2 regions of the Rhizobium sp. F40D2 genome follow, and region 2 is predicted to be linked to the other one. Evidence: riboswitches for the same ligand, from Rfam matches in the RefSeq annotation. Region 2 holds a riboswitch; the other holds the start of a gene.

Region 1 (5,961 bases), 750 kb from region 2:
CCACGCGCGCCGGCATCGAAACGTTCCGCCGCCGCCTCGCTCGAGCAATCGGAATGGCCGATGCTGACGGTGACGCCGCCTTCCGCAAGTTCGCGCACCTGGGCAACCGTTACCTGCTCGGCCGCCATGGTGACGAGCAGCGCGCCGATCGCCTCGCGCGCCTGGATGAAGGCCTTGACGTCGCGATCCTCGACCGGCCGCATCAGTTCGGCCAGATGCGCGCCTTTGCGGGCCGGCGCCAGATGCGGGCCCTCGAGATGCAGGCCGGCGACGCCACGGTTCACTTTCACCGCTTCTGTCGCCGCCTCGATCGCGGCAATGGACGCTTCAGCCGTATCGGTGATCAGCGTCGGCAGTAGCGATGTCGTGCCATAGGGCCGGTGCCCGCCGGCGATAATCGCCATCGAGGCAACCGAAGGTTCGTCGTTCAGCATTCGCCCGGCGCCGCCATTGACCTGCGCATCGATAAAGCCGGCCGACAGCACGCCGCCGGAAAGCGTCACCGTCTCGCCATCCGGCAGATCGTTTCCAGCAGCGATCGCTTCGACCCGGCCATCGGCAACGATGAGTGCCTTGTCGTCATGGAAGCGCTCGCCATCGAAGATACGCGCGCCGACGAAGATCTTGCGGGCCATCAGACCGTCTCCGTCACCTTGAGCAGGTTTGCCGGCCTGTCGGGGTCGAAGCCCTTGCGCCGCGTCACCGACTCGATCAGCCGGTAATAGACGAGCAGCGACACCAGCGGATCGACCAGGCCGTTGCCCGTCGTCGGCACGCGCAGATTGACGCCGGAAAGCGGCTGCGTGGAAAAACCGACAGTGGTGGCGCCGAGCTTCTGCAGACGCTCCAGCGCCTGGCCATTATTGGCGAAGGCCGCATCGTCGGGCGCAAAGGCGACGATCGGGAAGCCCGGCTGCACCAGGCGCATCGGACCGTGCATCAGTTCCGCCAACGAGAAGGCCTCGGCATGCAGGCCGGACGTTTCCTTGGCCTTCAGCGCCGCTTCGAGCGCGATCGCGAAGGCCGGGCCGCGGCCGGCCGTATAGAGCGAGGTCGCGTTGAAGAGCACCTCTTCGGCTGTCGCCGTGTCGATCCCCGCGGTGGCCGAAAGCGCCTCCGGCAGCTTGCCGAGTGCGGCCTGCAGCTCGGTGGCGCCGCCGATCGCAGCCGTCACCCCGGAAAGGGCAGCGACCGAGGCAATGAAGGATTTCGTCGCCGCGACGCTCTTTTCCGCGCCGGCATTGAGGCCGAGAACGATATCGGCCTGCTTCGCCAACGGGCTGTCGGTGACGTTGACGACGGCAATCGTCGTCGCGCCGCCCTTCTTGGCCGCATCCTGCAATGCGACGATATCGGGGCTGGCGCCCGACTGCGAGACGGTGAAATGAACGCCACCCTTCAGGTGGAGGGCAGCACCGTAGACCGAAGCGATCGACGGGCCGACCGATGCGACCGGGACGCCGCAGGTGATCTCGAAAAGATATTTGAAGAAAGTCGCGGCGTGGTCCGAGGAGCCGCGCGCCGCCGTCGTCACTACGCTCGGGCGGGTGGACAAAAACAGCCGGGCGATCTCGGCAAAGACCGGCTTTTCCTTTTCGAGAAGCGTGGCCACCACCTCCGGCGATTGGCCCGCTTCTTGAAGCATCAGCGACTGGTTCTCACTCATAGGTCATCTCCGATTCTCAATTCGGCAACGAAATCATAGGCATCGCCGCGATAGTGCGAGCGGGTGTATTCAACGACGCGCTGGTCTTCCAGGCGCGAGACGCGTTCGATCAGCAGCGCCGGCGCGCCGGCATCGACGTTCAGCATCGCCGCGGAGGACGGATCAAGCGTGACAGCGGTCAACCGCTGCAGCGCCCGCACCGGCCTGTGGCCGTTGGCCGTCAGCGCATCATAGAGCGATCCCTCGCCGCCGGCATCGTCGCCCAAAAATTTGATCGGCACCACGGCGCGTTCGATCGCCAGCGGTAGGCCGTCGGCGAGACGCAACCGGTCGAGCCTGAGCACCGGTTCATCGCCGCCAAGCCCGAGCAGGAAGGATTCGTCCGGCGACGGCGTATTGACCGTCCGTGACAATATCTTTGCAGCCGGTTGACGCCCGCGCGAGCGCATGTCGGCCGAGAAGGAGGAAAGCCGCCAGAGCGACTGCTCCATGCGCTCCACCTTGCTCGATACGAAAGTACCGCTTCCGTGGCGCGATTCCAGTGCGCCGGATGCCATCAGATCGCGATAGGCGGTGCGCACGGTGACGCGGCCGAGCTTCAAGGCCTCGGCAAGATCGCGCTCCCCCGGCAGCGCCGCGCCGGGCTTCAGCAATCCTTCCTGAATGAGACCGGTCAGCGTTTGCGCTAGCCGCTTGTAAAGCGGCCCGGTCAGCGCCGCGTCACGCAGGCCGCGGCTGTTCAGCTCCGCTATCAGACTGGTTCTATCCATGAGCACACTATAGAACCTATTTAGAACCAATCAACAAGATAGAATCACCGGCAAGCACGAAAAAACCTCCCCGGCGGGCCGGAGAGGTTTCATAGCGTCAAAATTTGACAGCCGTACGTCCCGGCGCCGCGCCTCAAAAAAGACGCTCAGCTCTTGGTGAAGATATAATCCGTCTCCTGACGCAGCACTTCGCCGGGGCGTAGCACCGCATTTGGGAAACCCTGGTGATTGATGGCATCCGGCCAGACTTGCGTCTCCAGGCAGAAGCCGGCGAAGGGGCCGTATTTGCGTCCGCCGAGGCCGGGAGCACCGGTATCCAGCTTGAAACCGGCATAGAACTGCACGCCCGGCTCGGTGCTGCGCACTTCAAGCGACACGCCGGAATAGAGGCTGCGGGCGAGCGCGACGCTACGCTTGGCGGTGCGGTCGCCGGACAGGCAGAAATTATGGTCGTACAACACCTGCTCGCTGCCGACGAACCGCTTCATCGGCGCCATCTCGCGGAAATCGAATTCCGTGCCGGCGACGGAACAGATCTCGCCGGTCGGCACCTGCTTCTCGTCGGTCGGCAGATAGTGGTCGGCAGCAATCATGATGTCGTGGCCAAGCGCGTCCTCGCGGCCATCGAGATTGAAATAGGCGTGCTGGCAGACATTGGCGAGCGTCGGCTGGTCGCTGGTCGATTCGTAGGTGACCGACAGTTCGCCGTTGCCGTGCACCCAGAAGGTTGCCTGGATGGTGCAATTGCCGGGATAGCCGGCACGGCCGTCGGGATCGACGATCTTTAGCACCACACGGTCGATATCATGCTCGACCACCGTCCAGTTGCGTTTGGCGATATTGTCGCTGCCGCCGTGCAGATGCGTCACACCGTTTTCGTTCAGTTCGAGCTGGTGGCTCTTGCCGTCGAGCGTGAAGGCGCCGCCGCCGACACGGTTGGCACAGCGGCCGGGCGTCGCGCCGAAATAGGCCGAATAGAGCGGGTAGCTGTCGAAATCCTCAAAGCCGAGCTGCAACGGCGCGTCATGCCCTTCCAGGCGCAGGTCCTGGAGCACCGCGCCCCAGGTGATGATCTTGGCCGTCAGCCCGCCGCCCTTGATGACGATGCGATAGACGGTCTCGCCCGCCTTCGTCTGCCCAAAAACTTCCCGCTCCAACTTATCCGACATGATCGACCGCCCATTTGATATCCAGCATTCCGACCGGAACCTGCCCGCATTTGTTCCAAACCGCAACCGGGCAGGAGCAGAAAGGAACAGCACTCACAGGTCCGTGCCGATCTCCTCCACGTCAAAGGGCGTCGTCTGGTAGATCTCGTTGATCCAGTTGCCGAACAAAAGATGGGCATGGCTGCGCCAGCGGTTCTGTGGCGCAAGCGCCGGATCATTATGCGGGAAATAATTATGCGGCATCTTGATCGGCACGCCGGCATTGACGTCGCGGAAATACTCGTCGGACAGTGAGGTGGAATCATATTCGACGTGATTGAACATATAGAGCCGCCGGCCCCGCTTCTCATGCACGAGGCAGACGCCCATCTCGCTGGATTCCATCAGGATCTCCAGCTTGTCCGATTTCTCGATATCGTCTCGGCGCACTTCGGTCCAGCGCGACACCGGCACCTCGAAATTGTCGGAAAAGCCGTTGAGATAGATGGACGAGGGCTTCAGGTTGCGGTGGCGGTAGACGCCGAAAGCCTTCTCCTTCAGCTCGTATTTCGGAACGCCGTGGAAATGATAGATCGCCGCCATCGCGCCCCAGCAGACGTTCATCGTCGAATGCACATTCGTTTCCGTCCAGTCGAGAATCTCCTGCATCTCTGGCCAATAGGTAACGTCCTCATAGGGCAAAAGCTCGATCGGCGCCCCGGTGATGATGAAGCCGTCGAATTTGCGGTGCTTCACCTCCTCCCAGGTCTGGTAGAAGGCAAGCAGGTGATCTTCGGAGGTATTCTTCGCCTTATGGCCGCCGATGCGGATCAGCGACAGCTCGACCTGCAGCGGCGAGGCGCCGACGAGGCGGGCCATCTGCAATTCGGTCTTGATCTTGTTCGGCATCAAGTTGAGCAGCCCGATCTGCAGCGGACGAATATCCTGACGGATCGCCAGCGTCTCGGTCATCACCCGCACACCTTCTTGAACAAGGGTTTCAAAGGCAGGCAGCGTGTCGGGGATCTTGATGGGCATGGCGGTCACTCGATCAAAAAACAAAAACCGGCGGCGAAAAAAATCGCTACCGGTCCGCACGCGGCCCTTTAGCGACTTTTTTAACGTGGCTGCAAGCCGGCCGGCCAAATCACCACGAAACGCTTAATTAGACCCAGTCGAGCCGCGAATCAACTGCCGAATGCATGCGAGGGCAACCCATGCAAGCATCATCACAGTTTAATGACTGATAGAATCTGTTGATAGACCGGTAACGCCACCATGTTAATAATGGTAAGCATGGGCGATGTTGGAAAAGCGTGATGGCAGATAAGACCGAGGGGAGGCCGGGCATCCGAAGGCAGGATAGGGTAGGCTATGATCTCAGCCTGACTGACCGCCTCGGGGTGATGTTCTCAGCATTCTGGAATTCGCAAGTGCGTGGCAAGGTGCTGTTTCTGGCGACCGTGCTGATCCTCGTCATCCTGGCGACATCCTACGGCCAAGTCATCCTCAATAGGTGGAATGCTCCCTTCTATGATTCGCTGGAGCGCCGCGACCTCGGTGAATTCTTCCACCAGCTCGAAATCTTCGCGATGATCGCCGGCACGCTGCTGCTGCTCAACGTGCTGCAGGCATGGCTGAATCAGATGACCGCGCTCTATATGCGCGAGGGCCTGTCGCGCGACCTCGTTGACCAGTGGCTGAAGCGCAAGCGGGCGCTGCGGCTCGCCTCGAGCGGCCTGATCGGCGTCAATCCGGACCAGCGCCTGCACGAGGATTCCCGCAATCTCGCCGAAAGCACGACAGGGCTTGTTCTCGGCCTGCTGCAGGCGACCATTCTTCTCGTAAGCTTCATCGGCGTACTCTGGGAGCTTTCCAGCGGCTTCATCTTCCACATCAGCGGCCACAGCTTCTCCATTCCCGGCTACATGGTCTGGGCGGCGATTTTCTACGCCGCCTCCGCCTCGGTGCTGAGCCAGGTCGTCGGCCGCAAACTGGTGAAGCTCAATGCCGACCGCTTCTCGAAGGAGGCCGAGCTTCGCTTCACGCTGATGCATGCCAACGAGAACATGCCGGCGATCACTGTTGCCCGCGGCGAGGAGAACGAACGCCGGCGCATCAACACCGACATCAGCTCGGTGCTGAGGGTCGTCAAGCGGCTCGCCATGGCCAATACCAACCTCACCTGGGTTTCGGCCGGCTACGGCTGGCTGGTCATCGTCATTCCGATCATCGTCGCCGCGCCGGCCTATTTCTCCGGCGGCCTCACGCTTGGTCAGCTGATGATGTCGGTCGGCGCCTTCAACCAGGTGAACACGGCGCTGCGCTGGTATGTCGCCAATTTCGGTCCGATCGCCGAATGGCGCGCCACGCTGAT
Region 2 (5,961 bases):
TCAGATGCGAAAATGCTTCGAGAGTTTGAGGCCCTGCGCCTGGTAGTTGGAGCCGAGGCCGGAGCCGTAGAGGCTGGTCGGTTTTTCCTGCATGTGCTCGTAGACGAGGCGGCCGACGATCTGGCCGTCTTCGAGGATGAAGGGCACTTCGTGGCTGCGCACTTCGAGCACGGCGCGGCTGCCGCGGCCGCCGGCCGGTGCGTGGCCGAAGCCGGGGTCGAAGAAGCCGGCGTAATGGACGCGGAATTCGCCGACCAATGGGTCGAAGGGGGTCATCTCGGCGGCATAATCCGGCGGCACATGCACGGCCTCGCGCGAGACGAGGATATAGAATTCGTCCGGATCGAGAATCAGTTCGTTGCGGCCGCGGCTATAGAGCGGTTCCCAGAAATCGAAGATGTCGTGCTGAGCTTTCTTGTCGACATCGACGACGGCGGTGTGGTGTTTGCCACGGTAGCCGATCAGGCCGTCTTCATCCCCGGCGAGGTCGATCGACAGCGCGATGCCGCCGCCCGATACGTTCGGCTGCTTGCTGGCGACCAGCGTTTCGCTTTCATGCAGCTTCAACAGTTCCGGCTCACCGAGCAGGGCCTGGCCGACGCGGAAGCGGATCTGCGACAGGCGCGAGCCGCGGCGCACGACGATCGGGAAGGTGCGCGGGCTGATTTCGAGATAGAGCGGGCCGGAATAGCCTGCTGGGATCTTGTCGAATTCCTGAGCGTAATCGGTGATGACGCGGGTGAAGATATCGAGCCTGCCGGTCGAGCTCTTCGGATTGGCCGAGGCCGACATGCCGGCCGGCAGCGCCAAGCTCTCCATCAGCGGCACGATATAGACGCAGCCGGTTTCGAGCACGGCGCCTTCGGAAAGATCGATCACATGCAGGCTCAGCCGGTCGAGCTTGTCCGACACCAGATGCGAAGGGCCGGGCATGAAAGAGGCGCGCACCCGAAAAGCCTTGGCGCCCAAGCGCAGATCAAGGCTTGCCGGCTGGATCTGGTCGCGGTCCAACTCGCGCTCGGAGATCAGCCGCCCCGTTTCGAACAGCGCCGAGATCGCGCGGTCCGCCAGAATTCCCGTTTCACGAGCCATCATGCCCCATCCATCATTTGCCGCCGACAAAACCAAATACGGGGAATTGACGCAAGCAGCTAACAGCAGTATTGCAGAATTATCCCGTGGTGATTTGGCCGGTCGGCTTGCAGCCACGTTAAACAAGTGGCTAAAAAGACCGGGTTGAAACCGGTCTGCTTTTGCGGCCGGTTTTTTTGTTATGTGAAGGTGATGGCATGAGCAAGACCTGGCGCCCGGCAACGCAACTCGTCCACGGCGGAACCTTGCGTTCGCAATATGGCGAAACATCCGAGGCAATCTATCTCACGCAGGGCTTCGTCTACGAGACGTCGGAAGCGGCCGAAGCCCGCTTCAAGGGCGAGACGGACGGCTACATCTATGCCCGCTACGGCAGCCCGACCAACGACATGTTCGAAAAGCGCATGTGCATGCTGGAAGGCGCGGAAGACGCCCGCGCCACCGCATCCGGCATGGCGGCGGTCAGCGCAGCCATCCTCTGCCAGGTCAAGGCGGGCGACCATATCGTCGCCGCGCGCGCTCTCTTCGGCTCCTGCCGCTGGGTGGTGGAAACATTGGCGCCGAGATACGGCGTCGAGTGCACGCTGGTCGACGGCCGGGATCTTGCCAACTGGGAAAAGGCAATCCGGCCGAACACCAAGGTGTTCTTCCTGGAAAGCCCGACCAACCCGACGCTCGAGGTGGTTGATATCGCCGGGGTCGCCAAGCTCGCCAACCAGATCGGCGCCAAGGTCGTCGTCGACAACGTCTTTGCGACGCCACTCTTCCAGAAGCCGCTGGAGCTCGGCGCCCATATCGTCGTCTATTCCGCCACCAAGCACATTGACGGCCAGGGCCGATGCCTCGGCGGCGTCGTGCTTGCCGACAAGGACTGGATCGACGAGAACCTGCACGACTATTTCCGCCATACCGGCCCAGCCATGTCGCCGTTCAATGCCTGGACGCTGCTGAAGGGCATCGAGACGCTGCCGCTGCGCGTCAAGCAGCAGACTGAGAATGCGGCGAAGATCGCCGATTTCCTCGCCGGGCAGAACAAGGTCGCCAAGGTGATCTATCCCGGCCGCAAGGACCATCCGCAGGCCGACATCATCGCCAAGCAGATGACCGGCGGCTCGACCCTCGTCGCCTTCGAATTGAAGGGCGGCAAGGAGGCGGCCTTCGCGCTGCAGAACGCGCTCGATATCGTCAAGATTTCCAACAATCTCGGCGACAGCAAGAGCCTGATCACCCATCCGGCGACGACGACGCACAAGAACCTGACGGAAGAGGCGCGCGCCGAACTCGGCATCTCCCCGGGCACGGTCCGCCTTTCGGCCGGCATCGAGGATACCGACGACCTGATCGAGGATTTCGCCAAGGCGCTTGCCAAGGTCTCCGCCTGATCGCACCCATGGCGGCCGGACCCCTCTCGGGTTCGGCACGCCACGTTGGGATAGGCCAGACCTCACTGCGGTCCGGCCGGGGAACAAGTTCGGCGGTGCCGGCGTTCGGAAGTGAAATTAACACTGTCAATTAGGCTTAACGATCGAAACAGCTTGGATCAGGACCGTTTTAGTCACGATCAACGTTCCGTTTCTTGACGGACAGCGCCTCTTATAAGATACGGGTAACATATCTTGACTAAGGTGCAAGGCATGTATCGCGCCCTCACAAAAGATATCGAAGTCGTCGTCGAACCATTCTATCTGGAGGAGCAATCCGATCCGGAAGACGATCGCTATGTCTGGGGTTACCGGATTGTCATCAGCAACAATTCCGCCATCGCCGTTCGCCTGGTCAACCGCTACTGGAATATCACCGACCAGAACGGGCAGGTGGACGAGGTGACCGGCCCGGGCGTCGTCGGCGAACAGCCGCGGCTCAGCCCCGGCGACACCTACGAATATTCCTCCGGCTGCCCGCTCGACACCCCCTCCGGCCTGATGTTCGGCCATTACCAGATGGAAACGGATGAAGGCGAGATGTTCGATGTCGACATCCCCGCCTTCTCGCTGGATTCACCGGGGCTGTTGCGCGTGCTCAACTGACGTATAGGTTCGCGGTCGCTTCGTCGTGCGAACACGAACGCCGTGCCTGCCGCATGAGTCCTCGGGCTTGCCCAGTCATCAATCGACTAAAGGTCAAAAGGATCCGAGGCTTGGGTGCCTGGCTTTGCTTCGAACGGATCTTTTGATTGTGGCGGCCCCGCCTGTTTTATGACCGCATCGTTTACCGCCTTTTGGCAGGCGAGCAACTCATCCGCTGCCCTCTCGGAATCTTTCAAACCGAGGGCAACAATCTCTTTTCCGTTAAAGCGGGCGCGGAAACTCAGTTTGCCAGCGAACTCCTCAATCAAGTCGGTATCGTCGGTATCGATCCACAATGATTTGAGGCCGTCGAGATCCAGACCTCTCGCATCAGCCGTCCATTGAGTCTGGTCTAACGAGAGTTCGATGGGATAATGCTTACCTTTCTCCAAGGATTTCCAGTTCGGATTTCCGAGCAGAATGTACAGAGGTTTGTCCTTTTGTCGGAAATTGAAGCCAAGACGAAAAATGGTGTCGTCATCAAAGGACGTCAGAACAAAACAGCCATTGTCTAAAGTCGGGTCGACAGCCACGGTCCAGCCCCCGACCTCTTTCCATTGGATTGCCTTATCATCAGCCAAGCCAATTCGTGGCATCGCAGCCATGAGAGCGACTACGAAATAAAAAATGCGCATGAAGTCCCATCCCCGAACCAATTGGATAATTGGTGCACAGTGACTACCAAAAGTCGAGCCACCGTGCTGCATCATCGCTAATCTTTTGTATTCGTTCTGTACATGCTCAACTGAGCCTATTCGGCCGGCTGAAGTTCCACCGGCTCGAAGCGGTAGGTGGTCGAGCAGAATTCGCAGGTGACTGCGATCTCGCCATTTTCCTGGCTGGCCTCGATCTCCTCGGCGGTAAAGCCTTTCAGCACGCCCTTGATCTTGTCGCGCGAACAACTGCAACGGTCGAAGACCGCCCGCGGTTCGTAGACGCGCACGCCGCGTTCGTGGAACAGACGAAACAGCAGCCGCTCGGTGCCAACCAGCGGGTCGGTCAATTCATCGGCGTCGATGGTCTCGACCAGCGAACGGGCTTCGGTCCAGGCGTCATCCTCGCCATGCAGGCGGCCGCCGGTGTCGCCGTCGCCGCCGTGGAGATCCGGCTGGCGCATGCGCTCCGGCGCTTCCGGCAGGAACTGAGCGACAAGGCCGCCTGCCCGCCAGCGATGGCGGGGCTTGCCGGCATCGTCGCGGTCGAAAAGTTCGGCGGCGGCCAGGCGCACACGCGTCGGGATCTGCTCCGACTGGCGGAAATAGACGCCGGCGATGTCCTCAAGCGAGGTGCCGTCGAGCTCAACGATGCCCTGGTAAGGCTGGCCGAACTTGCCCTGATCGATGGTGAAGGCGAGCACGCCCCGACCGAGCAACTGCTCGGGCTCGGTCTCGCCTGCGGCGATAGCCTTGTTGAGAAGCGCATGATCGAAACGGGCATAGGCACGGACATTTTCCGGCGTCGAGAAATCGGCGACGAGAAGATCGACCGGGCCATCGCCCTTGGTCTGCACGGTGAACTTGCCGTCGAATTTCAGCGAGGTGCCGAGCAGCACCGTCAGCACTACAACTTCGGCAAGCAGCCGGGCGACGGGTGCGGGGTAATGATGGCGCTCGAGGATCGCGTCGAGCATCGGGCCGAGCTGAACGGCGCGGCCGCGCACATCCAGACCCTCCACCTGGAAGGGGACGACATGGTCATCGCCGGCGAAATCGAACTGGCCGAGGGCGGCTGCAGCTTCTGCCATGGATTCACTCCTAGTTTTCAAGCGAAAGGACAGAGTGCCCTTCGCTCGCGCGGCCGCGCGTTTTCACACGCGGCGTCCGATTATGGTTCAGATCGCGCCCAGGCACCAAGCAAGAATCGACTTCTGCGCATGAAGACGGTTTTCCGCCTCATCGAAGACCACGGATTGCGGGCCGTCGATCACCTCGTCCGTCACTTCCTCGCCGCGATGCGCGGGCAGGCAATGCATGAACAATGCATCGCTGCCGGCCTTGGCCATCAAGGCCGCGTTGACCTGATAAGGCTGGAAGACGTTGTGACCCCGGGCCCGATGTTCCTGATTCATGGAGACCCAGGTATCGGTCACCACGCAATCGACGCCGTCGACCGCACGGTCGGCATCATGGCAGAGCATGATTTCGGCGCCCTCATTGCGGGCCCAGTTCAGATAGGTATCCTTGGGCTCCGAGCCAAGGGGCACGGCCATGTTCATGCGGTAGCCGAAACGCGCGGCCCCTTCGACCAGCGAATGCAGCACATTATTGCCGTCGCCGGTCCAGGCGATGGTCTTGCCCTTGATCGGGCCGCGATGCTCTTCGAAGGTCATGATATCGGCCATGATCTGGCAGGGATGGGTGTCATCCGTCAGCGCATTGATCACAGGCACGGTCGCATGCTCGGCAAGCTCCTTGAGCCTGGAATGCTCGGTGGTGCGGATCATGATCGCATCGACATAACGCGACAGCACCTTGGCGGTGTCGCCGATCGTCTCGGCGCGGCCGAGCTGCATCTCGGTGCCGGACAGGAACAGCGTTTCGCCGCCGAGCTGGCGCATGCCGACGTCGAAGGAGACGCGGGTGCGGGTCGACGGCTTCTCGAAGATCATCGCCAGCATCTTGCCGGCCAGCGGCTTGTCGCCCTTGCCGGCCTTGAAGGCCTGCTTGCGGGCGAGCGCATCGTTCATGATGGTTCTGAGGTCGGCTGAGGTGACCGCCGAAAGGTCGAGGAAATGTTTAGGAGCCATGTTCTTACCTGTCGTGCGCCCGCAGGCGACAATCCTTTCAAGCCGTCTTCTTGACCT

What was found. Region 2 has a riboswitch for S-adenosylmethionine ahead of ACS4RS_RS04905 (O-succinylhomoserine sulfhydrylase). Riboswitches for the same ligand answer to the same signal wherever they lie in the genome.
Region 1: another riboswitch for S-adenosylmethionine. It lies ahead of metA (homoserine O-acetyltransferase MetA); the one in region 2 lies ahead of ACS4RS_RS04905 (O-succinylhomoserine sulfhydrylase).

The regions. Positions count from the first base shown of each region.
Region 1 is NZ_CM131436.1:1,773,499-1,779,459, reverse strand. Features, by position in the region: gene nagA (N-acetylglucosamine-6-phosphate deacetylase) at 1-635, opposite strand, end outside; gene ACS4RS_RS08540 (SIS domain-containing protein) at 635-1,666, opposite strand; gene ACS4RS_RS08535 (UTRA domain-containing protein) at 1,663-2,436, opposite strand; gene ACS4RS_RS08530 (aldose epimerase family protein) at 2,583-3,605, opposite strand; gene metA (homoserine O-acetyltransferase MetA) at 3,699-4,622, opposite strand; SAM riboswitch at 4,671-4,748, opposite strand; gene ACS4RS_RS08520 (SbmA/BacA-like family transporter) at 4,904-5,961, shown strand, end outside.
Region 2 is NZ_CM131436.1:1,022,791-1,028,751, forward strand. Features, by position in the region: gene ACS4RS_RS04900 (2'-deoxycytidine 5'-triphosphate deaminase) at 1-1,095, opposite strand; SAM riboswitch at 1,169-1,247, shown strand; gene ACS4RS_RS04905 (O-succinylhomoserine sulfhydrylase) at 1,290-2,474, shown strand; gene apaG (Co2+/Mg2+ efflux protein ApaG) at 2,727-3,119, shown strand; gene ACS4RS_RS04915 (hypothetical protein) at 3,206-3,793, opposite strand; gene ACS4RS_RS04920 (Hsp33 family molecular chaperone) at 3,910-4,902, opposite strand; gene argF (ornithine carbamoyltransferase) at 4,990-5,904, opposite strand; gene ACS4RS_RS04930 (aspartate aminotransferase family protein) at 5,942-5,961, opposite strand, start outside.